4 regions of the Streptomyces broussonetiae genome follow, and region 3 is predicted to be linked to each of the others. Evidence: riboswitches for the same ligand, from Rfam matches in the RefSeq annotation. Region 3 holds a riboswitch; each other region holds the start of a gene.
The links. Region 3 has a riboswitch for cyclic di-AMP ahead of GQF42_RS19195 (LysM peptidoglycan-binding domain-containing protein). Riboswitches for the same ligand answer to the same signal wherever they lie in the genome.
Positions count from the first base shown of each region.

Region 1 (4,203 bases), 560 kb from region 3:
AGAGCCGGTGCGCCAGGGCGGGGGGCCGGTTGCCCGGGGATCCCGTGCCCGATCCGGGCCTCGGTGACGAGACCGCTCCCGCGCCGCCGTCGCGCCGTCCGAGCCCGCGCTCCCTGGCCCGCGCCCTGCCCGCCCTGCTGATCGCCCTCGGGGTCCTGTACGGCCTGCTCACCCCGAGCGAGTTCACCGCCGTTCCGTTCTTCACCGCCGCCCCGCTGATCGCCGCACCCCTGTCCTCGCTGCGCACCACCCTTCTGACCGGCGGCGCGGCCGTCGCCGCGATGTACGCGGTGCGCGCCCACAGCGGCGAGCATCCCGCCGTGGGCATCGTCACGGACGTCGTCACCGTGGTCTCGGTCGCCCTGCTGGCCGTCGCCATCAACCGCGTGGTCCGCCTCGGCGACCGGCGGCTCGCCTCCGCCCGGGAGATCGCCGAGGCCGCCCAGCGGGCCGTGCTGCCGGAGCCCGCCGAGCGGATCGGCGGCTTCGAGATCGCCGCCTGCTACGAGGCGGCCCGGCAGGACGCGTTCATCGGCGGTGATCTGTACGCGGTGCAGGACAGCCCGCACGGGGTCCGGCTGATCGTCGGGGACGTGCGCGGCAAGGGCATGGGCGCGGTCGCCGCCGTCGCCGTGGTGATCGGCGCGTTCCGGGAGGCCGCCGAGCAGGAGGCCACGCTGGAGGCGGTGGCGCTGCGGCTGGAGCGGGCACTGACCCGCGAGGGCACCCGGCGTGCGGGCATCGACGCCTTCGAGGGCTTCACCACCGCCGTCCTTGCCGAACTCCCGCACGGCGACGGGCTGGTACGGATCGTCAACCGCGGTCATCCGCCCCCGCTGCTGCTGCACTCCGACGGCACCCTGCGCACCCTGAGCGCCCCCGAGCCCGCGCTGCCGCTCGGCATGAGCGACCTGGGGATGTGGCCGGATCAGGCCCTGGAGGAGCGCTTCCCGGGTGGGGCGACCCTGCTGGTCCACACCGACGGCCTGTCCGAGGCCCGGGACGCCCACGGCCGGTTCTACGACCCCGAACGACGGCTCGCCGGGCGCGTCTTCTCCGGGCCCGCAGCCCTGGTCGCCCGGCTCGCCGAGGAGGTGCGGGGGCACTCCGGCGGCGGGATGACGGACGACATGGCGCTGCTCGCCGTCCGGCATCCCTGACGCGCCGCACCCCACCCGTGATCACCTTCACCGACGGTGACCGGACGACCGCCGTCCGCATAACATCTGAGACACCATCAAAAACGCCGATGCTCCTGAACGTCGGCCAACTCGTCCGGTTTGCTGTGGTCCTGGACGGTAAGTCCTGGCCGGAAAGCGTTAACGATCAAGCCGAACGGCTTGGAAAGTGCCTGTCAGGTCTATTAACGTTCGATAACGCAGCGCGGTCGTCCCAGCCGTCACAAGAGACGGCTCCGTGCGCACGCGCCGAATCCCGCAAGGGAACCGGGGAACCACCACCTTGGGGTGAATCACGCGGACACCGACGTGAACTCACGGAGTCACGCCCGGTATACGCGCGTAGGAGACCTTCCTGCTCCGAACCCGTCAGCTAACCCGGTAGGCGACGGAAGGAAAGGAGTACGCCCGCGTGGCGTCCAACCGGCCTGCCCCCGAAGCCCCGTTCATACCGGCGTCCGACGAGCCCGAGACCTTCGGTTACGGCTCCTACCGCGCCGAAGAGGGCCCTTGGGAGGAGTGGAACCCCACCGAGGACTCCGTCACCCAGGTCCGCGGCCGGCACCGCGTCGCCAAGCAGCGCGGCGGCTTCGCCCGCAGCTCCACCGTCCTCGGCGTCGGCGTCATGGCCGCGGTCGGCGCGGGCGGCATGGCCAGCGCCCACACCGGCAAGCCGCCGGTCTCCATCTCCCTGCCCGACCTGGACTCCGTCGGCCACCTCTTCGGCGGCGGGTCCTCCACGGCGCCCAAGTCCACCGGCACCGGGCTCAGCGACGTCGGTGTGAGCACCGACAGCAGCAAGAGCGGCGGCGCCGGCGAGGCGCTGCGCAACCGGATCATGGCGCAGGCCGAGCAGCAGCAGAGCAAGGCCGACAGCAAGGCCACCGCCGCCGCGATCGCCGCCGCCGACAGGCAGACCGCCGACGCGGCCGCCAAGGCGGAGAAGGACGCCGCCGCCAAGGCCGCGGCCGCCAAGGACAAGGCGCAGGCCGACGCCAAGCAGGCCGAGGAGGCCAAGCGTCTGGCCGAGCTGGCCAAGCAGTACACGCTGCCCGTCGTCTCGTACACGATCACCGGCACCTTCGGTCAGCCCGGCGCCATGTGGTCCTCCGGCTACCACACGGGCCTCGACTTCGCCGCCCCCACCGGCACCCTCATCAAGGCCATCCACGGTGGCACGATCACCCAGGCCGGCTGGGCCGGCGCCTACGGCTACCGCACCGTCCTCACCCTGGACGACGGCACCGAGCTGTGGTTCTGCCACCAGTCCTCGATCAACGTCTCGGTCGGCCAGAAGGTCTCCACCGGTGACGTCATCGGCCGTATCGGCGCCACCGGCAACGTCACCGGCCCGCACCTGCACCTCGAGGTGCACCCGAACGGCCAGGCCAGCGCGGTCGACCCGGCGCCGTGGCTGCGCGGCAAGGGCCTCAACCCCTGAGCGTGACATCCGGGTGAAACGCGGGAAACCGGCGCCGGCGGCGGAATGAGATCATCCGCCGCCGGCGTTGGAATGAGGCATGACTTCCCTGCGCACACTCGGCTCTTCCGACCTCGAGGTCTTCCCCCTCTCCCTCGGCGGCAACGTCTTCGGCTGGACCGCCGACGAGGAGACCTCCTTCGCCGTCCTCGACGCCTACACCGCGGCGGGCGGCAACTTCGTCGACACCGCCGACTCCTACACCGCCTGGATCGAGGGCAACCAGGGCGGCGAGTCCGAGACGATCATCGGCAAGTGGGTCAAGGCCCGCGGCAACCGCTCCGACGTCGTCATCGCCACCAAGGTCAGCCAGCACCCGCAGTTCCAGGGCCTGTCCGCGGCCAACATCAAGGCCGCCGCCGACGCCTCCCTGCGCCGCCTGGACACCGACTACATCGACCTCTACTACACCCACTTCGACAAGCCCGAGGTCCCGGTCGAGGAGATCATCGGCGCCCTCGACGAACTGGTGAAGGCGGGCAAGGTCCGGCACATCGCCGCCTCCAACATCACCCCCGAGCGGCTGAAGGAGTCCCTCGACTTCTCCGAGCGCGAGGGCCTTGCCCGCTACGTCGCCCTCCAGCCGCACTACAACCTGGTCTCGCGCGACACCTACGAGGGCCCGCTCCAGGACCTGGTCGCCAAGGAGGGCCTGTCCGCGGTGCCGTACTTCTCCCTCGCCGCGGGTTTCCTGACCGGCAAGTACCGCCCCGGTACGACGGTCGACAGCGCCCGCGCCGGCCGGGCCCAGGAGTACGCCGGGTCCGAGCGGGGCCAGAAGGTCCTCGCGGCCCTGGACGAGATCGCCGCCGCCCACCGGGTCCCGCACGCCACCGTCGCCCTGGCCTGGCTCGCGGCCCAGCCGACGATCACGGCCCCGATCGCCTCGGCCCGCACGGTCGAACAGCTGCCTGCGCTGCTCGGGGTGGCGGACCTGAAGCTGACGCAGGAGGAGATCGCGAAGCTGACGGACGCGTCCGCGTAGCGGTTTCCTTTGTCACGGTGCTCGGCCACGACGGCGGATTCCTGCGGCGACGAACCCTGCGCAATCCCCAGGTCTACGACCGATAGGGGTTGTACGCGGCATAGGGCGCCGCCGGATACCCGAACTGCGGCGCCCACTGCATCGGCATCGGCATCGGTGCCGGAGCAGCCGCCCGCGCGGCGTATTCCAGGGCCGACCGCGCGGCAGCCCTCCGCTTCCACAGCTCGTCCAGCAGCTCCCGCTCCCGTACGACGAAGTCCGCCCCGGCCTTGCCCCTGCGCCCCCGGTGCCGCAGCAGCGCGAGCGCCGTGGCGTACGCCTCGTAGTGCGCCACCTCCCGCGCCACCGGTGTGCCGCCGTGGTGCCGGGCGTAGTCCCGGGCCGCGCGCCGCGCCCGCATCGAGCCCAGTGCGAACGGCTCGGCCGGCCCCAGCCACCCGGCCAGCACATATGCGGGCAGTTCCGTGCGCACGGTGCGCAGTTCCCGCTGCCGTGTGAGGACGGCCAGCCAGGTCAGCAGCCCGAACACGGGCACCATGAAGCAGCCGTAGACGGCGAAG
Region 1 covers NZ_CP047020.1:4,717,131-4,721,333, reverse strand. Annotated here, with positions in the region: gene GQF42_RS21825 (PP2C family protein-serine/threonine phosphatase) at 1-1,160, shown strand, start outside; cyclic di-AMP (ydaO/yuaA leader) riboswitch at 1,416-1,581, shown strand; gene GQF42_RS21820 (M23 family metallopeptidase) at 1,591-2,619, shown strand; gene GQF42_RS21815 (aldo/keto reductase) at 2,699-3,643, shown strand; gene GQF42_RS21810 (PrsW family intramembrane metalloprotease) at 3,717-4,203, opposite strand, start outside.
Region 1: linked by a shared signal. The riboswitch ahead of GQF42_RS21820 (M23 family metallopeptidase) and the one ahead of GQF42_RS19195 (LysM peptidoglycan-binding domain-containing protein) in region 3 are both predicted to bind cyclic di-AMP.

Region 2 (4,203 bases), 1.4 Mb from region 3:
CGGCTCGCCACGAGCCGCGGCACCCCGAAGCTCGGCGCCGGCTGCGTCTCCTCCGTCCCCGGCCTGTATTTCACCGGCCTCCCGGCGGCGTCGTCGTACGGCCCGGTCATGCGCTTCGTGTGCGGTACGGAGTTCGCCTCCCCGTACCTGGCGAAACACCTGGCAGCGGCCCACGGCTGACCGCGGAGGGCGCTGGAGAGAGGTCAACAAGAAGTCGCAAAGCGCCACTTGGGGCTGATGAGCACGTAAGTACGCAGGACGACAAGGTGAGTCGGAGGGGCGCCGTATCCGTATTCTCTGATCATGGCAGCCTCCCCCGCATATGCACTGATCGCCACTGACCTGGACGGAACGCTGCTGCGCGGCGACGACACGGTCTCCGACCGGTCGCTGGCGGCACTCGCGCGGGTGGCACGGGCCGGCGGTCGGCACCTGGTGGTGACGGGCCGCCCGGCCCCGCGGGTACGGCCGCTGCTGGCACGCCTCGGCTGCACCGGGCTCGCGGTGTGCGGGCAGGGCGCACAGGTCTACGACGCCGCGGCCGGCCGCCTGGTGTGGTCGGTGCGGCTGGACCGGGGACTGGCCGAGACCGCGCTCGGCAAGATCGAGGCCGAGGTGGGGCAGGTCTACGCGGCCGTGGACCAGGACGGTGTCGACGGGCTGACGCTCATCGAGCCGGGCTACCGGATGCCGCATCCGACTCTGCCCGCGGTGCGGGTGGGCCGGCGCGACGACCTGTGGAGCGAGCCCATCAGCAAGGTGCTGCTGCGCCATGCCACCCTGAGCGACGACGAGTTGACGGACATCGCGCGCGCGGTGGTGGGTTCGCTCGCGACGGTCACCATGTCGGGGCCGGGAACCGTGGAACTGCAGCCGTGCGGGGTGACCAAGGCGACCGGGCTGGCACTGGCCGCCGAGCGCTTGGGGATCGGAGCCCAGGAGGCCCTGGCGTTCGGGGACATGCCCAACGACATCCCCATGTTCGACTGGGCCGGACACGGGGTCGCCATGGCCAACGCCCACCCCGAACTCAAGGCGGTGGCCGACGAGATCACTCTGTCGAACGAGGACGACGGCATCGCCGCCGTCCTCGAACGACTCTTTCCGACCGACTGACCGGCACATCAGTACGCACCGGGCAGCCGGGTCAGCGGCGGCCGTGTCTCAGGCCGCCACCGTGTCTCAGTACGCGCTGTAGACGTTGTCGATCGATCCGTAGCGCGCGGCGGCGTAGTTGCAGGCCGCGGTGATGTTGGCGACGGGGTCGTAGATGTTGAACGAGGTGCCGGCCACGTGGTACGCGTTGAAGGTCGGGTCGATCACCTGGAGCAGGCCCTTGGACGGGATGCCGGCGGCGGCGTTGGAGTCCCAGAGGTTGATGGCCTGCGGGTTGCCGGAGGACTCCCGCATGACGTTGCGGTAGATGCCGTTATAGGAGGCGGGGATCCCCTTCTGGGTCAGGATCGCGAGCGACTTGCGGATCCAGCCGTCGAGGGTGTTCGGGTACCCGGCCGTGGTCGTGGCGGCCTTGGTGGTCGTCGTGCCCGTGGTGGCGGAGGCGCTGGCGGCCCCGATGAGTGGCAGGGCGAGGACAGCGGCACCGGTGCCGGCGACGGCGAGGGTGCGCACGAGACGGTTGGTCCGGGTACGGCGGGGCTGAGCGGCAGCAGACATGGGGACGTTCCTCTCCGGCGCCTGCGAGGTGAGCTGTCGGGTTCGGGCGGGGAGGTGCCCGGCCGTGCCTTCCTGGGAAAGCGCGGCTTCACCCCTAGCCGTTCCGGTGCGACGGGTGCCGACCGGTCAGGCGACTTACCTGGGTCCCCCGCTCCTGCCGTACGAAATGTGTTCGTGGATGGTTATGCGGGTGGCGGCAGGATTCGGCGTCCACCCGAGGCCCGGAACGTATGCGACGGCACATGTCGGGAACAAGTGCCTGATTCACACAACGCACTATTTGACCTTGGTCTGTGCTCTTTGGGGTAGTTGATCCTTTGCGATCGAAAACCCTCAACTCGCCGACGGGGCAAGGGGTGGGGGTGGTTCGGTGGCCGACGCGCCGGAGTGGGGCCGCGTGACCCAACTCACGAAAGTGCAAATCAACTCAAATCGGATATAACGGATTGGGGGAGTCTGCTCGTGCGTGTGAGCGTGTGCCCGGATGGTGAATGAGAGGAGTGCACCGGCAAGGGGGAGGGTGAGCGGGGATCGGGGTGCGGCCGGGAAGCGATGGAGGGGGTGGATGGGGGTAGACGGGGGTGAAGGGGGTGGCCGGGAGTGGGGGCGGGGTGGCCGGAAGGTGGCCCGGACATGGCTTCCGGGGGGCGCGTCGAGGGAGTGGATCGAGGGGGCGGTGGAACCCGGGACGCTGCGCCCGTCGTTGTCCTGATGGTCGCGGGCGCGCGGGGGAGGGGTGGAGGTGTTACTCCGCTCGCCCTCCGGTTCGCGACAAAAGGCATGGATTCCTGTTAAGTCGATAAATGTCCGTTCTTACCGTCTGATCAAAAAACATACCGGTCATGATCCAATACCGCCCGGGCTGGACCGGTGGGCGCTATCGGTGATCGAAACAGGACCGGATACGCTGACTCGAGTGATGGCAGCGACCTATCGACAAGCCGTGTAATCGCCAGCAGACACCAGCAGACAGGAGACCCCTCGTGACCGTCGTCGGGCCGTTCGGGCTGAGCGTGCGGGACCAGGCTCTCGAAGCCGATGTCCAGGCCGGATTGGCGGCTGTCGAGGAAGGCTTGCTCGAGGCCACCAAGAGCGAGGTCCCGTTCATCACGGAGGCCGCGCAGCACCTCGTTCGGGCCGGCGGGAAGCGGTTCCGGCCGCTGCTCGTGATGCTCGCGGCCCAGTTCGGCGACCCTTATGCGCCGGGCGTGGTGCCGTCGGCCGTCGTCGTGGAACTGACCCACCTCGCCACGCTGTACCACGACGACGTCATGGACGAGGCGGCCGTGCGGCGCGGCGTGGACAGCGCCAACACCCGGTGGGGCAACTCCGTCGCGGTCCTCACCGGCGACTTCCTCTTCGCCCGCGCCTCCCAGATCCTCGCCGACCTCGGGCCCGAGGCGGTCCGTGTACAGGCCCTCGCGTTCGAGCGGCTGGTCACGGGTCAGATCCTGGAGACCGCCGGCCCCACGGACGGCCGCGACCCGGTCGAGCACTACCTGGACGTGCTGGGCGGCAAGACGGGCTCGCTGGTGGCGGTGTCGTGCCGGTTCGGCGCGATGACGTCCGGTGCCGACGAGACGGTCGTCGACGTCCTGTCCCAGTACGGCGAGCGGCTCGGGGTCGCCTTCCAGCTCGCCGACGACGTACTGGACATCACCTCCGACTCGGACGAGTCCGGCAAGACCCCGGGCACCGATCTGCGCGAGGGCATCGCGACCCTGCCGGTGCTCCGGCTGCGCGAGCGCGCGGCCCGGCTGGGGCAGCCCGAGGACCTCGCGCTGTGCGCGCTGCTGGACTCCGACCTCAGCGACGACGCCCGGCACGCCGAGGCGCTGACCGCGCTGCGCGTACACCCCGCGCTGGATCAGGCCCGCCGTGACGCCGTCCGCTACGCCGAGGAGGCCCGGGCCGCGCTGTCGCCGCTGCGGGACTGCGACGCCAAGGCGGCTCTGGAGAACCTGTGCGACGCGGTGGTGCACCGCGCGGGCTGACACCACCTGACACCACCGGCGTTTCGGCCGGCGTGTTGACGCCCCGACGATCGAAGCCCGGCGGTCCGCTGTCATCGGGCGCGATCGTGCGACCATGTGGCGCGAACCGCCGTAGGCATCCTGCGACACCCGGGCGACCCGGTCCGGCCCCTAGGGGGCGGGGGAGCCGTCGCCCTTACGTGTCATACCGCAGTCGTACACGGAGTTGGCTCCGTGGTCTGACGCTTCTTCACGGCCCTTTTGGTGAGATGGAGAACACGGACATCACCACTCCTCACCGATTCGGGTGAGAATGGCGGCTCGGGTGGACCAGGGTGAGGACAAGCCGCCGCCGACGACGGAGGTAAGGCACACATGGCACCGTACGAATCCGACGACGCAGCGGACGAGGCGCGGGACGCAGCACCGCACGCCGGACGCCGCAAGGCCGCGCGGTACGCGGTCCCGGTCGCGGTGGTGGGGGTGGCGGCGGCCACGATCGGGCTGGTCCCGGCGCTCGCCGCCTCCGGCGACCCCGACCTGCCCAAGATCACCG
Region 2 covers NZ_CP047020.1:5,540,312-5,544,514, forward strand. Annotated here, with positions in the region: gene GQF42_RS25650 (FAD-dependent oxidoreductase) at 1-180, shown strand, start outside; gene GQF42_RS25655 (HAD family hydrolase) at 304-1,116, shown strand; gene GQF42_RS25660 (transglycosylase SLT domain-containing protein) at 1,183-1,674, opposite strand; cyclic di-AMP (ydaO/yuaA leader) riboswitch at 1,678-1,855, opposite strand; gene GQF42_RS25665 (polyprenyl synthetase family protein) at 2,658-3,668, shown strand; gene GQF42_RS25670 (LolA family protein) at 4,023-4,203, shown strand, end outside.
Region 2: linked by a shared signal. The riboswitch ahead of GQF42_RS25660 (transglycosylase SLT domain-containing protein) and the one ahead of GQF42_RS19195 (LysM peptidoglycan-binding domain-containing protein) in region 3 are both predicted to bind cyclic di-AMP.

Region 3 (4,203 bases):
TCCACGTTGGAGTCCGCGTGCGAGCCGCCGTTGAGGATGTTCATCATCGGCACCGGCAGCAGGTGCGCGTTCGGGCCGCCCAGGTAGCGGAACAGCGGCAGGTCGCTGGCCTCGGAGGCGGCGTGGGCGACGGCGAGGGAGACGCCGAGGATGGCGTTGGCGCCGAGGGAGCCCTTGTTGTCGGTGGCGTCCAGGTCGAACATGGCCTGGTCGATCAGGCGCTGCTCGGTGGCGTCGTAGCCGACCAGCTCCGGGCCGATCTGCTCGATGACGGCGAGGACGGCCTTCTCGACACCCTTGCCCTGGTAGCGGTTCGGGTCACCGTCGCGCAGCTCGATGGCCTCGAAGGCACCGGTCGAGGCGCCGGACGGAACGGCGGCACGACCCGTGCTGCCGTCGTCGAGGCCGACCTCGACCTCGACCGTGGGGTTGCCTCGGGAGTCCAGGATTTCCCGGGCTACGACGACGTCGATGGACGGCACGAGCATCTCCTTCTTGGATGTGACGCTGAAAGTGCGGGGCGGGCGCCTTACGGCTGCGCCTTGCGACTAGAGCCTAACCGTCCCCGGGGCCGCGGCCGTCGACCGACCGCCCCGTGGACAGGGAAGGACATGCAGACGGTACCCATTGTTCATGAGCGGAACAAAGAGGGGTGGGGGTGAAGAGCGGGGAAACGGGTGGAGTACGCGCGGCGGCGTACGCGGGCGCGTATGCGGCGGACGAGGGCGCGCATATCGCGTATATGACGGGCGCGTATATAGGGACGCGCACATGAGAGCCGGGGCGCACGCGGAGAGAGGGGCCGCCGGCGCGCGCCGGACGCCGGACGGCAGACGGGGAGACGGCAGACGGCAGACGGCAGACGGGGAGACGGCAGACGGGGAGACAAAAGCCCCGCCCCGGCGCGTACGGGGGAACACGCGCCGGGGCGGGGAGCCCGTGGGGACGGGGGTGGCCCTCACGGGGCCTTCAGCGTGGGGGGAGGGGATGTGAGGGCGCTGTGGGCAGGCTCGCAGCCGGGTGTCACTTCAGGTGCAGCTGCTGGCCCGGGTAGATGAGGTTCGCGTCCTCGACGATGTCCTTGTTCAGCTCGAAGAGCTTCTTCCAGCCGCCCTGGACGTGGTGCTTCTCGGCGATGGCGCTGAGGGTGTCACCCTTGACGACCTTGTACTCGCCGTCGCCCTTCTTGACCTTCTTGCCGGTCGGGGTGGTGACGGTCTTGCTCGCCTTCGGGGCCGTGCGCTCGGTGGAGCGGGTGGCGGCCTGCTGATCGGCGGAGCGGGTGGCGGTGCTGCTCGACGAGCTGCTGGAGGAGGAGCTGCTGCCGGCGGAGCTGGAGCCGGTGCTCGGGGCGGAGCCGTTGTACGCGGCGGAGGACAGGCCCGAGCCGCAGACCGGCCAGGCGCCCTTGCCCTGCGAGGCGAGGACCTTCTCGGCGACGGTGATCTGCTGCGCCTTGGTGGCCTGGTTGGCGGTCGAGGCGTAGGCGGTGCCGCCGTACGCGGCCCAGGTGGAGGCGGAGAACTGGAGACCGCCGTAGAAGCCGTTGCCGGTGTTGATGGACCAGTTGCCACCCGACTCGCACTGGGCGACCGCGTCCCACTCGGAGGCGGTGGCGGCGGAGGCGTTGCCGGCCGCCATCAGCGGGGCGGCGACGGCCGCACCGGTGACGCCGGCGAGCGCGATGACGCGAGTGGCCTTGGACGGACGACGGTGCTTGCCCTTGCCGGAAAACAGCATGAATCGATCCCCTCACCGACGCCTGCGAGGTGAGCTGTCGGGTTCGGGCCGGTTGAGTTGCCCGGCCGCGGGCCCGCTGTTCGCGAGCCGCGGCTTCACCCCCAGCCGGTTCCGGTGTCAACCACCGGTTCCGGCACCTACCTTGGGTCCCCCGCTCCTGCCTACGGCGCTTGACGCGACGACTGTTCCCGGGCAACCGCTGGCAGGATTCGGCGTTGCGACTGCCGGGGCTCGTGGTGACGAGCGGTCCTGACCGTAGACATGCGTTCGGCGGAATTTCAAAGACGATCAGGGCTTCTGAGACTCATCCCACACTTTCGCCAAACCGGACATCAGTCGCGAAATAGGGTGTCAACTCCCGCTACTCGGCGCCCTTTTCGCCCCCGACTTTCAGGGTCTGACCGGCGGTGATGTGGTTCGGGTCGGCGCCGATGGCCTTCTTGTTGCCGGTATAGAGCGCACGCCATCCGCCGTCGACACCGAGGTCGTCGGCGATGGAGGTGAGGGTGTCGCCCTCGCGCACGATGTACGCGCCCGGCCCACGGCCCGCATGGCGACCCGAGGACGCGGCGTCCTGACCGTTTGCCACGCTTTCGTCCGCGCTGCCACCACGGTGACGCCCGCCACTACTGAGGGCCCCGGTGTCGACGAGACTCCACGAACCGGCGGCCTGCTGGGGATTGTCCGACTCGTCCGTTCCCGGGGTCGCCGTGGGAGAGGTGTCGCTCCCCTGAGGGTTTCCCGAGCCGGAGGAATCGGATGAGCCCGGCTTATCGGTCTTGTCCGACTTGGGGGTGCCGCTCGGGACGGAACCGCGCCCGGCGCCCGGCGTCTTGTCCGTGCTCGGGCCAGGGGACGGCGTGACACCGGCGTCCGCGGAGGAGTCCGAGCCGGAGGAGGACGCGGAGCCGGAGGAGGACTCGGAACCGGACCCGTGCCCGGACCCGGCACCGGAGGAATCCGACAGACCGGACGAGTCCGATTCGTCGGTCGATCCGGAGTCGCTGCCCGACCCCTTGCCGCTGCCGGAGTTCCCGACACCCGTGTCGACGTCGACCGAAGCGGAGTTGGAGGTCAGCCCGGCGGTCAGCGCGCACATGGTCCACGGCTTGGTGCCCTGGCCGGCCAGGATCTTCTCGGCGACGGCGATCTGCTGGGAGCGGCTGGCCTGGTCGGCGGTGTCCGCGTACTGCGTGCCGCCGTACTTGTCCCAGTCGTCCTGCGATATCTGCAGGCCTCCGTAGTACCCGTTGCCGGTGTCCGCGCTCCACGAGCCGCCGCTCTCGCACTCGGCGACCTTGTCCCACGTGGTGCCGTCGGCCGCGTTGGCGCTCGCGGCGCCGAGCAGCGGGATGGCGATGGCGGAGCCGGTGACTCCGGCCGCGACGAGGAGGGCCGGAGCCTGACGGGGGCGACGGTGACGACCGTTCCCGGTGAGCATGCGGAAGCCTTTCGTGCGACAGCAGGACCGGCGCGGCGGCTGGTGCCTGTCGCCACGCTGATGGGTGAACGTAGCGGCTGACGATCACTTGTCACAAGTTAATGCCGCGCAGATCACGTGAAGATCACAGGGTTGAGGCACTGTCGTCCTCCCCTGGACGAGGTGTGCCGACGGGGTGTTCAGGCTGTGGGCGTGAACTCCACCGGCAGGGTGCGCAGGCCCCGCATGATGAGCCCGCCGCGCCAGCGCAGCTCGGCCGGATCGGCGGCGAGCCGCAGGTCGGGCAGGCGGGTGAGCAGGGTGGCGAGCGCGCTCTGACCCTCCAGGCGGGCGAGCGGCGCGCCCAGGCAGTAGTGGATGCCGTGGCCGTAGCCGAGGTGCTGGTTGTCACGGCGGGCGAGGTCCAGCACGTCCGGGTCGGCGAACCGCTCCGGGTCCCGGTCGGCCGCGGCGAGCACGACGAGCACCGGATCGCCGGGCGCGATGTCCTGCCCGCCGACGGCGAGCGGCTCGGTGGCGAACCGCCAGGTGGCCAGTTCCACCGGGCCGTCGTAGCGCAGCAGCTCCTCGACTCCGGTCTCCAGCAGGGCCCGCTCCCCTCTTACCAGGGAGTCCTGCAGCCGCCGACGCTGCTCGGGGTGGGTGAGCAGGGCGTAGGTGCCGTTGCCGATCAGGTTCACGGTGGTCTCGAAACCGGCGAAGAGGAGGATGAAGGCCATCGCGGCCGCCTCGTTCTCGGTGAGGTGCTCGCCGTGGTCCGAGGCGCGGATGAGGCCGGAGATCAGGTCCTCGCCGGGTGCGGGCTCGGCGGGCAGCGCCTGCCGCTTCTTGTGGATCAGCTCGGCGAGGTAGCCGCGCATCTTCTTGACCGACCGGGCGACGCCGCCGCGGGGCCCTCCCCCGTGCCGGATCATCATGCCCGCCCAGTCCCGGAAGTCGTCCTGGTCCTCGCGCGGGACGCCGAGCAGGTCGCAGATGGCGTAGATGGGCAGCGGGAAGGCGAACTCGTGGATGAGGTCGGC
Region 3 covers NZ_CP047020.1:4,161,395-4,165,597, forward strand. Annotated here, with positions in the region: gene eno (phosphopyruvate hydratase) at 1-488, opposite strand, end outside; gene GQF42_RS19195 (LysM peptidoglycan-binding domain-containing protein) at 1,024-1,740, opposite strand; cyclic di-AMP (ydaO/yuaA leader) riboswitch at 1,745-1,919, opposite strand; gene GQF42_RS19200 (LysM peptidoglycan-binding domain-containing protein) at 2,102-3,181, opposite strand; gene GQF42_RS19205 (cytochrome P450 family protein) at 3,361-4,203, opposite strand, start outside.

Region 4 (4,203 bases), 2.8 Mb from region 3:
AGGAGACGGCCAAGTGACCCAGCTCGCCACCATGGACTTCCACCCCCAGCCGCAGCCCGGCGAGGCCAGGCCGTGGGCGTTCCCGGCCCCGGAGCGCACCGGGCTCGACAACGGCCTGACCGTGCTGCGCTGCCATCGTCCCGGCCAGCAGGTCGTCGCCGTAGAGGTGCTGCTGGACGCCCCCCTGGACGCCGAGCCGGCCGGCCTGGACGGCGTTGCCACGATCATGGCGCGGGCCTTCTCCGAGGGCACCGACAAGCACTCCGCCGAGGAGTTCGCCGCCGAGCTGGAGCGCGCGGGCGCCACGCTGGACGCGCATGCCGACCACCCCGGCGTCCGCCTCAGCCTGGAGGTTCCCGCCTCCCGCCTGGCCAAGGGCCTCGGCCTGCTCGCCGATGCCCTGCGCGCGCCCGCGTTCGCCGAGAGCGAGGTCGAGCGGCTGGTCCGCAACCGCCTGGACGAGATCCCGCACGAGCTGGCCAACCCCTCCCGCCGGGCCGCCAAGGAACTCTCCAAGGAGCTGTTCCCGTCGACCTCGCGCATGTCGCGCCCGCGCCAGGGCACCGAGGAGACGGTCGAGAAGATCGACGCGGCTGCCGTACGCGCCTTCTACGACCGCTACGTCCGCCCCGCCACGGGCACCGCGGTCGTGGTCGGCGACCTCACGGGCATCGACCTGGACGCCCTGCTCGGCGACACCCTGGGCGCCTGGAGCGGTACCCCGGGCGAGCCCCGGCCCGTGCCGCCGGTGAGCGCCGACGACACCGGCCGCGTGGTCATCGTGGACCGGCCCGGTGCCGTCCAGACGCAGCTGCTCATCGGCCGCGTCGGCCCCGACCGGCACGACCGCGTGTGGCCCGCCCAGGTGCTCGGCACCTACTGCCTCGGCGGCACCCTCACCTCCCGCCTGGACCGCGTCCTGCGCGAGGAGAAGGGCTACACCTACGGGGTGCGTTCCTTCGGGCAGGTCCTGCGGTCCGCCCCGGACGGCTCGGGTGCCTCGATGCTCGCCATCAGCGGCTCGGTGGACACGCCGAACACCGGTCCCGCGCTTCAGGACCTGTGGAAGGTGCTGCGCACCCTCGCGGCCGAGGGCCTGACCGACGCCGAGCGGGACGTGGCCGTGCAGAACCTCGTCGGGGTGGCACCGCTCAAGTACGAGACGGCGGCGGCCGTCGCGAGCACGCTGGCCGACCAGGTCGAGCAGCACCTGCCCGACGACTTCCAGGCGACGCTGTACCAGCAGCTGGCCGCGACGGGCACGGTGGAGGCCACGGCGGCCGTCGTGAACGCCTTCCCGGTGAACCGCCTGGTGACCGTCCTCGTCGGTGACGCCGCCCAGATCAAGGCGCCCGTGGAGGCGCTCGGTATCGGCGAGGTCACCGTCGTCGCCGCGGAGTGATGCGGTAACGCGCACAAGGCGTGTGCGGAACGCGTACGGGCGAAACGCGTAGAGGCACAACGCGCGCAAGCGGCACGCACGCGCGGGAGAACGAGGCGCACACGCGCCACGCACGCGCGTGGGGCCCTGACGGCCTACGGGTCGTCAGGGCCCTTTGCTGTTCCACTCCCTTCCCCAGATGCCCGATTTGAGGCGGAGGTTGCCCGTCTGCTCTGTGGGATGCGCTACAAAATTCCGGATCGGTTTGGGGATTGACGGCGGGCCCGCCTAGCGTCGTCCGGGCTGTCCGTCAGGCAATACGCCGCACCCGCGGCACCGGGCAGTCATCGCCGAGTCCCCGTACGGCGCGAGTCAGGGGAGCCGGGGACCCAACCGCAGTCCCTGGGGTGAATCGGACCGCCCGCGCGCGAGCGAGGGGGTCCGTAGGAGACCTTCCTGCTCCGAACCCGTCAGCTAACCCGGTAGGCGAGAGGGAAGGAAAGGACCAGCCACCTCATGGCGTTCATGTGCGCCACCGGGAAGCACCGCAAGCCCGGCCGGGTCAAGCGCACCACCGCTCAGGCGGCCGGCATCGCGGCCCTGACCACCACCGGCGTCATCGGCACCCTCGCGGCCGCCCCGGCGTTCGCCGCCGAGAACTCCGCCGAGCAGACCGGCCTCACCCCGGTGATCACCGTGGGTGACGACATCGCCGAGCACATCGATGAACAGGCCGCAGCCCAGAAGCAGGCCGCGGAGCAGAAGGTGGCCGAGCAGGTCGCGGCCAAGCGCGCCAAGGAGGTGCGCGAGGCCAAGGAGCGCGCCGCCCGCGAGGCCGAGCGCGAGCGCCTGAACCGCTTCGTCGCGCCGATCTCGAACTCGTACGTCTCCACGGGCTACAAGGCCAGCAGCTCGCTGTGGTCCTCCGGCTCCCACACCGGTATCGACTTCCACGCGGCCAGCGGCACCGCCGTCCTGGCGGTCGGCTCCGGCACCGTCGTCTCCACGGGCTGGGGCGGTGCGTACGGAAACCAGATCGTGATCCGGATGGCCGACGGCATGTACACCCAGTACGGCCACCTGTCGTCCATCGGTGTCACGGTGGGCCAGCAGGTCACCCCTGGCCGGCAGATCGGCCTGTCCGGCGCGACCGGCAATGTCACCGGACCGCACCTGCACTTCGAGGCCCGGACGACCCCCGACTACGGCTCGGACGTCGACCCCGTCGCCTATCTCCGCAAGCACGGCGTGAACGTCTGACGCATACGGCGAACGGCATCCAAGGCCCCGGCTCACCGAGCCGGGGCTTTCGACATTTTTCACGGTGCCCGGCGGATGTCCGCGTCGGTCGCTGGCCAAAAAATATCCATGGATTCCGGCCCGCCGTCGGAAATTCCGGCTCATTGCAATAGAGTCACGGAACACGCGTCCATCGTCGACGTCTCACGGGGATTAATGCGGAGGTGTCATGCGCATTCCGGCGCACTCGGTATGCACGGCGATCCGGGACGACATCGTCGCCGGTGTCCACGAGCGCGGCGGCCGCCTGACCGAAGAAGTCCTGGCCCGCCGCTACGGCGTCTCGCGCGTCCCCGTCCGCGAGGCGCTGCGCACCCTGGAGGCGGAGGGCTTCGTGGTCACGCGCCGGCACGCGGGCGCGTGCGTGGCCGAGCCGACCGAGCACGAGGCGGCCGACCTGCTGGAGATGCGGCTGCTGCTGGAGCCGCTCGGGGCCGCCCGGGCCGCACAGCGGCGCACGGAGGCGCATCTGAAGGTGCTGCGGGGCCTGGTCAGACTGGGTCAGGAACGGGCCAGGCGGGGCGGCAGCGAGGATCTGCGCGCCCTGGGCGGCTGGTTCCACGAGACGCTCGTCCAGGCCTGTGGCAGCCCCTCGCTGACTTCGATGCTGACTCAGCTGCGCCACAAGATCGCCTGGATGTACACGGTCGAGGCGACGCCGAGTCCGGCCGAGTCGTGGGCGGAGCACGCCGCGATCGTGGACGCGGTGGCGCGCGGCGACGGTGAGCGCGCGCGGGCGCTCACCGCACTGCACGGCGAGCGCGCCACGGCCGCGCACCGGCTTCGCTTTCCCGGTTCCGGCGAGCGTGTGAGGACTTCGCAACACGCCGTAAACATGTCGAGCCTGCGGCATTAACACGGACGCCGTATACAAAGAAGAGTAATTCGGTGGCGGTGTATTTCCACTGCCCGAATTTCGGTGTGCCCGCGCATTCGTAAAAGACCGCGCAAACGGCGAAGCCGCGCCGCCCCGAAAAGGGCGACGCGGCTTCGCCGTTCTGTGCGTGGCGCTCAGACGGTCTCGGGCAGCTCCTCGAGGCCCTCGGCGACCAGCTTGGCCAGCCGGTCCAGGGCGGCGTCCGCGCCCTCGGCCTCGGAGGCGAGGACGATCTCCTCGCCCCCCTGGGCGCCCAGGCCCAGGACGGCCAGCATGGAGGCCGCGTTGACGGGGTTGCCGTCGGCCTTGGCGATCGTCACCGGGACGCCTGCGGCCGTGGCGGCTCGGACGAAGATGGAAGCGGGGCGGGCGTGGAGGCCCTCGGCCCAGCCGACGTTGACGCGGCGCTCAGCCATGTGTTGCTGCCCTTCGGTGTTCAGGGTTGTCTAGACCAGTTTCCCATATCGCGAAGCATGCCCGGGAGCGGACCTTCGCCCCCTCCCGTGTGACGCCGGACCGCGGCCTCGATCCGGCTTCCGTCCCCCCACAGACTGCCTCGCGCCATTGTCGGACGCGAGCCGTACTCTGGGGCCCATGCAGAGCTCGGCGGACCGGCAGGGCCGGTACGAGTACCCCGCCCACTGGG
Region 4 covers NZ_CP047020.1:6,929,449-6,933,651, forward strand. Annotated here, with positions in the region: gene GQF42_RS31925 (M16 family metallopeptidase) at 1-17, shown strand, start outside; gene GQF42_RS31930 (M16 family metallopeptidase) at 14-1,402, shown strand; cyclic di-AMP (ydaO/yuaA leader) riboswitch at 1,720-1,885, shown strand; gene GQF42_RS31935 (M23 family metallopeptidase) at 1,898-2,641, shown strand; gene GQF42_RS31940 (GntR family transcriptional regulator) at 2,850-3,536, shown strand; gene GQF42_RS31945 (HPr family phosphocarrier protein) at 3,692-3,973, opposite strand; gene GQF42_RS31955 (bifunctional acetate--CoA ligase family protein/GNAT family N-acetyltransferase) at 4,152-4,203, shown strand, end outside.
Region 4: linked by a shared signal. The riboswitch ahead of GQF42_RS31935 (M23 family metallopeptidase) and the one ahead of GQF42_RS19195 (LysM peptidoglycan-binding domain-containing protein) in region 3 are both predicted to bind cyclic di-AMP.